3 regions of the Peribacillus sp. RS7 genome follow, and region 3 is predicted to be linked to each of the others. Evidence: riboswitches for the same ligand, from Rfam matches in the RefSeq annotation. Region 3 holds a riboswitch; each other region holds the start of a gene.
The links. Region 3 has a riboswitch for cyclic di-GMP ahead of sinI (DNA-binding anti-repressor SinI). Riboswitches for the same ligand answer to the same signal wherever they lie in the genome.
Positions count from the first base shown of each region.

Region 1: it holds a riboswitch for cyclic di-GMP, as region 3 does, so the genes downstream of both, ACDZ29_RS23555 (hypothetical protein) here and sinI (DNA-binding anti-repressor SinI) in region 3, are expected to answer to the same signal.
Region 2: it holds a riboswitch for cyclic di-GMP, as region 3 does, so the genes downstream of both, ACDZ29_RS01640 (anti-repressor SinI family protein) here and sinI (DNA-binding anti-repressor SinI) in region 3, are expected to answer to the same signal.

Region 1 covers NZ_CP168135.1:4,724,851-4,727,124, reverse strand. The annotation lists gene ACDZ29_RS23555 (hypothetical protein) at 1-762, opposite strand, end outside; cyclic di-GMP riboswitch class I at 969-1,052, opposite strand; gene ACDZ29_RS23550 (hypothetical protein) at 1,279-1,467, opposite strand; gene ACDZ29_RS23545 (hypothetical protein) at 1,862-2,274, opposite strand, start outside.
Region 2 covers NZ_CP168135.1:297,049-299,322, forward strand. The annotation lists gene ACDZ29_RS01635 (hypothetical protein) at 191-328, opposite strand; gene ACDZ29_RS01640 (anti-repressor SinI family protein) at 865-969, opposite strand; cyclic di-GMP riboswitch class I at 988-1,071, opposite strand; partial or broken gene ACDZ29_RS01645 (ATP-binding cassette domain-containing protein) at 1,504-1,839, opposite strand.
Region 3 covers NZ_CP168135.1:1,743,856-1,746,129, reverse strand. The annotation lists gene hpf (ribosome hibernation-promoting factor, HPF/YfiA family) at 1-5, shown strand, start outside; cyclic di-GMP riboswitch class I at 693-777, shown strand; gene sinI (DNA-binding anti-repressor SinI) at 809-949, shown strand; gene ACDZ29_RS09015 (helix-turn-helix domain-containing protein) at 1,087-1,410, opposite strand; gene secA (preprotein translocase subunit SecA) at 1,833-2,274, shown strand, end outside.

The sequences.
Region 1 (2,274 bases), 2.6 Mb from region 3:
TTCAATATTTGTTGGTTTTTTTTGTATATAATCATTCCAGCCAAAAATTTTAATTGGCTTTTTAAGTATCTCACCTAAGAGCTTATTAACCTTTATGTAATATCCTTCAACTTTAGTAATTGTTTTCTCACCTTTACTCCTGGTTGTTTTTTGAAGAGTAACAGTCTCATAATTATCTATATTAAAGCATTGATTTAAAAACACTTCAGAGGTTGTAGCACCATTTAATAAGATAATTTCATAATTATTATTTAACACTTGTTGTCTTAATAATTCTAAATCCCTTTTTCCCACGATTGCTTTTCTCTGGGTTTCTGTTAATTTACCCCATGTATTATTAGTAGCCCATTGGCTTATATCCAGGTGACAGGCACTTCCATCGAGATAACTAACTCCATAAATATCATTCATCATTTTCTCCATAGGATTAAACCATGACTTATAGTATAGTGGATTTTTTTTAATCTTTCTTATGCCTGTAGTATAATATCTTTCAAAATATCTCTCACAATAATCCACTATTTGGTTTACATGCTTGTCTGTAATATTAGAGTAACTATCTACACCTAAAGTTTTCAAAGTATGAAAACGGTAGTTATCCTTTACTGGTTCGAACTCTGCCCAACTCTGATTTAAACTAACAGAAGCTACTTTGGCACTTCTAAATCTTCCAAATGCAATAATCGGAATACTTCCCTTTACAACTGTACAATTTTCTGGTGGCTCTTCACGTAATCGTTCCGCTAATATTTGTTCTAACATAATATCACCTCATGGTTCCATCTATATATTTTTATGAAATACTCTTAAATACTATTTACCCACTTAATGTTATTTAATTCCACTAATTTGAATAAAATCTGGAATCTCCCGAATAGAAAATCCTATATCTTTAGCTTCTAAATTTAATCTAGTCCATTCTTCATCCAAAACATTCAGCTCATTCATCTAGTTTAATTCATCTTTCTTGCGAAAACTCAGCATCATAGCAAAATACTTTTTGACCTGTAGATTTGCGTCCTTATTTTTGAATAAGTTTGCCTTTTGCAAGTTAATTACTTAATTTTACCATTTATATTATGAATGTACATGACTAAATCCTCATACTTTTCTAAAAATTTCGACTATAATAAAGAGGATTTGTGTATCCAAATGGAAAAGACACTCATATTGAGATGAGTGCCTACATTGTTTTCTTGTATTCTTATCTAATAACTTCTCTATCCAATAACCCATAGATCGTTCCTGTACCTACTTTAAAAGTAATACGAATATCTCTTATAGACTTACCTTTTTATAGGCTTCTATTATCATTCGCTGTTCTTCTTTACCTCCTTCAATTAACTTCGTCTTGCGTCCTTTGAATTTCCCTTTACTTTTAGATATACCTTTCTTTTGACTTTGCTTTATCATTTTACGTTCAAACTGTGCTAAGCCTGAAAAAATAGCAAAAAGTATCTCACTCACAAGATTGTCGTCAGAGAGGGTCTAACCACTTATCATTTATAGATTTCAATCCTGCTCCTTTTACTCTGTAAGATTTCAATAATGGTTAAAAGCTAATAAATTTAAGCTTTGAAATCATTGACTATGTTTCGTTTAGCACCTGTCAATTACCGTTAAAGTGTAGTCTATCGGGAATATGGAAATACACTCATTTCTATATAAAATTAAAAACGCTTCCTTAGTTATGTATTTAACTTATACTAATGTGTATAGAAAGATAAAATAAGTATATTTTCTTAAGTTTTACACAGTAACTTTTTATAATCGAATCGCACGAGCCTAACTATGAAAAGGGAAAAATTTAACAAATAAAAAAGGCCACTTTTCTAATAAAGTGGTCATTTAAACAAATAATCTAAAATAAATCAGGATTTGTAATATTAAAAGTAAATCTTTCAATAGTCATTTTATTAATTCGAATATGACTTTGTTTATTAATGACTAAACATATATTACCATTTCTTCTTTCCACATTACCTACACAATATAATTCTACTGTATTTCCATCATCAAAATATTTTTTTACTATTGCAAACATTGAATCTATATTTCTAGCTGAGTTGTTAAAGAAGTTTTCTTCAAAATAGATGTTTGCTTCCTTATTATTTCTTTTCAATTTAAATATTACTCGATTCTCTTCAATACTGATAGTATCAACTTCTTCATACAAAGCCGTTGCCGTATTAATATCATCTTCACTTAACAAAGCTAAATTATAACGTCTTTTTACACTTGGTGCTCTTAAACCTTCTACTGTTGTGTCTGCAT
Region 2 (2,274 bases), 1.4 Mb from region 3:
ATAGCTCATTTATTTGATAATCACATATATAGTAGGGATTGGCAAGCGGAATCTAATAAAATATCAGAAAAATAACTAAAAATTAACATTCCCTTAATATTCAAAGTAGGAAGGAATACTATTAGTCAATATGTGTGGATAAAAGAAAACAAAAAAAGGACCGATTCCTCAGCCCCTTCGATACCCCGAATTATGATCGTCCCATAAAATAAGTCATTAATGAAATTAAAACTAACGTAATGGTAATATAAGTCCCAATAAAAATTTTCTTGCTTCTCTGTTTCTTTTCATAAACTTCCTCGAACGTAATGAATTTGTTTTTTGTCATCAAATATCTCCTTTTACTTTGATAGCAGCTATCTGACATCGCCTACCGCGAAGTCCCTTAGCTTGATCTTTATAGTGTAGTATCGGCACATAACCAATGATATTTAGGTAATATTAACTATTTTTTTATAGGCTATATTTCTTAAATCTGTATAAGGTTAAGTCAACTTGAAAACACATTATGTACATTTAGTAAATTCAATGACCATTATGGTAAATCCTGCCTAGCCATTTAAATAATCTGAATTTATTAAGCGCTTACTTTATAAAATTCATTATTAATTTTATCCAACCGAAAAATGACAACCATAACGGTACACTGAATAAAGTTCCCCATATTAATCCCTTCATAAAAGCATTAAGTCCATCCATAATAAAAATCCCTCTCAATTAGGTTGCCTTTTTATTATTGTCCCCATGTTCTTTATTCTGGATACCTTTTAAGGTAATTTCCGAAAATGAAAATAAAAAAAGAAGACTGTATAACAGCCTTCCCTAACGTTAGTTTATAATCCCGTAATATCTACTTTTTCCAGTTCATTTTCCCTTGATGAACTCTCGCACATCTTCAATAGATAATCCTAGATTTTTAGCCTCTAAAATTAGATAAACCCATTCTTCCCGTTCATTGTTAGCTTCCATGATAAATCCCACCCAACTTGTGGTAACACAGCCGTCTTAGCATTTAGCCTTAGACCTGTAATTTTGCGTCCCTACTTTTCAATAGGTTTGCCTTTCTCAAAAAAATATTTCACATTAATTATTCTCAAAGATTAATAAATCTCTTGAATTCCCTGTTTCGATGGTGCTATATAAACCATCATGTCCTAAAAAAATTTCCCCTTAATTAAAACTATATTAATGTTAATTATACTTAAATAAGTAATAATAGCTCATAATACTATTCGTTTTTTTCTGTCATTTTTCAACATCTTTCATCAAAAAGTGACATTTCAATGTAAAAACGCTGGTATAATGCGCTTTCTTTACAATTCTTTATTAAAAATAGATTTATAATAACTATAATAAGCTCGAATTTACTATTCCACAAAAATAATATTTCGAAATAAGTGGGCTAAGTGATTCAGTTTTAATTTATTTTCCTTAAGAAAAAAAGCCAGCATTACAAACCATAATATGCCTGTAACCTGACTGTTCGTGAACTCTAGTAAATATTTACACACTTGATTCCCTTTGGATACCTAATAAATTGCTAAACATCCCTTTTTTTTCATTCGCCAACTGGTTATATTCACCGACCTGAATGATTTCTCCCTGATCCATGACCAACACTTGATCGGCATTGCGAATCGTCGATAATCGATGAGCTATGACGATCATTTTTCCTTTTAATCTTTCAATAGCGGTTTGAATCTTCGCTTCGTTCTCCGTATCCAAAGCACTTGTTGCTTCATCCAAAACCAGGATGGCCGGTTTGCGTAAAATCGCTCTGTCTAGTACCAGACGCTGCCTTTCTCCTCCCGATAGTCGGACACCTCGATCTCCGATAATTTCTTATCTTATAAAATTGATCTAACCGAGAAATAACAACCACAACGGAAAGCTTAAAAGCGTTCCCCACAGTATTCCCACAACAAGAACTTCTGAAAATAAAGATCTTCTTTGTAGTCTTAGGACTCTTAGCTCCTTTGACTACCCATTTAGACAAAAGGAGAGCTTCCTGCATACTTCCTCATTCACCTTCTTAACACAAAAAAAGGACTGATTTCTCAGCCCTTACATCCGTTATGATTTACCAAGAAAAAAAGTCAATAAAGAAATCAAAATTAAAATAATAGTAATATAAGACCCAATAAAAATTTTCTTACTTCTTTCTTTCTTTTCATAAGCTTCCTCGAACGTAATAAATTTGTTTTTTGTCATCAAATATTCTCCTTATATTTTGATGGCAGCTATCTGACAACGCTTTCAGCGAAGTCCCTTTGC
Region 3 (2,274 bases):
GTTAATTATGAATCTAAGATCAAAAGCACAGCCTCTGGGTTGTGCTTTTTTAATGCATTTTGGTAGATTACCAACATATTCGTTGGCAGTTGATAACATTTTTTATATTTATATGAATTGGAAAGTATAAAAGTTTTGTTCTTTAAAAAATAGAAAGTAATTTGAGTTTCATTTTAAAGAACGAAATTCGTTCTTTAATGAGATAAAGTAATTATTTGTACCTATAAAATCACCACTATCTTTTGGGCTATACTAAATTTGTTAGTTCTTTAAAAAGAACGGTTAGTTTATTATGAAAAACAATTGGCTAAAGGTGCAGAGGGGTTTTTTGTATCGGAAGAATTGCCATACATGCCATAGGGCTTCTTTTAGCAGTGCGGAATATGGAAAGTGGCTTTGTCCGACCTGCGGCAAGGACTTAACTGTGCAAAAAGCACGGACGCACTTACAATAGAGAGAATTGATACGCCCCATCGATTGATTAAGAAGAGAAATATTTACTATTATATAAAAAAGCGAAATTGACTATTGCATATGATAAAAAATGAATTAGGTTTTTAATTTTCATAATATTGTAATATTTTGTCGGATGAAAGTTTTTGCATTTTGGTAGATTACCGACATAAAATAGCAATATATGGAGTGGGTATCCGTTATAATATGATTATAAGTAATGTATTTGGTAATAAGTACCACGGCAAAGGCAACCTATTGAAAGATGAGGGCGCAAAGGCACAGGTCTAAGGTCCTTAAGACTATGATGGCTGGTCTGCCTGAAATACAAAGAGTATTTTAGGAGGTAGAAGAGGTGGCTAATGTGGAAATGGATCCAGAATGGGTGAAGTTGATTTCAGAAGCAAGGAGCTTGGGTTTCAAAAAAGAGGAAATTATAGCTTTTTTTGAACGGAAAAGCCTTGAGGTTACATCAGAGGAAAACGATGGAAGATAAGTACCGAAAAGATGAGAACATCCCTATAAACAGTGATTCAACCCATTAGCTGTTTATAGGGTTTATTCTTCCATTCTAGCGAGTCTTGCTTATTCAAGCTGTATTCTTCAGGATTATGTAGGTAGACTAGTGCACTTCTATTCTTCTTTATCTTTTCTCCATTTATTAAACTCGATGAATTCCCTGAATTGTTGTTTTGAAACACCGGAATTCATAGCCTCTTCAACAATTTTCATCCAATCAGTGTCCAAGATTTCCTTATTCGGTGCATCGTAAAGTAGGGCATCGACAGGAATGTTGAGTACGGTGGAGATTTTTTCAAGAAATTGAATGGAAGGATTCGTTTGTAAGTTCCGCTCGAGGGAACTTAAGTAAGACTTTGCCACGCCTGCTTTATCGGCGAGTTCGGTCATCGACATTTTCTTTTCTTCTCGCAGTTTTTTTACACGTTCACCAATCATCAATACCACCTCGAAACATGTTCTATTTATCTTCTGCTAATAAGTTTCAGTAGCCCACCTTATCATTCAAAACATGAAGCCTGTAAGGTTGGATTACCTTGACATGCTATCGCTAGGGATGACACAGCATCTAGTGATGGAAGGTTATGGGAAATTCTCTTTTGCATTTGGAAATAGAGGGGAGTCTGCTATATATTTTATATACTTCCTTTTATTTTAACAGTTTTACTCCTCATTTATCCATTGTTTTTCACAAGAATTGAATTCGGGTCGATAGGAACGGTAGTGACATGAAGTTGTACCTCTAGGATAGAAGTGGTAAAATTAAGCGTGGATTAGTCATAATAGAAGGTGTGTTTCTTCTTAATTTATATGAATTTTGTCATTGAACGATCATAACCATAATAGAGGAGCGTTATTGAATGCTTAATATATTAAATAAAGTTTTTGATCCGAATAAGCGAGAAATCAAACGTTTGGAAAAAATCGCTGATCAGGTCGAAGCGCTGGCCGATGAGACGGCTGCGTTATCGGATGAACAGTTGCGTGCCAAAACTGGTGAGTTTAAAGAGCGTTATCAAAATGGGGAAACCGTGGATGATTTGCTCGTTGAGGCTTTTGCGGTTGCGCGTGAAGGGGCAAAACGTGCTTTAGGGTTATATCCTTACCGTGTTCAAATCATGGGCGGGGCATCCCTTCATGACGGAAATATCTCCGAGATGAAAACAGGGGAAGGTAAAACATTAACATCCACCATGCCGGTTTATTTAAACGCACTTACTGGTAAAGGTGTACATGTCGTTACTGTCAATGAATACTTGGCACACCGTGATGCCACCGAAATGGGGATATTGTATGATTTCC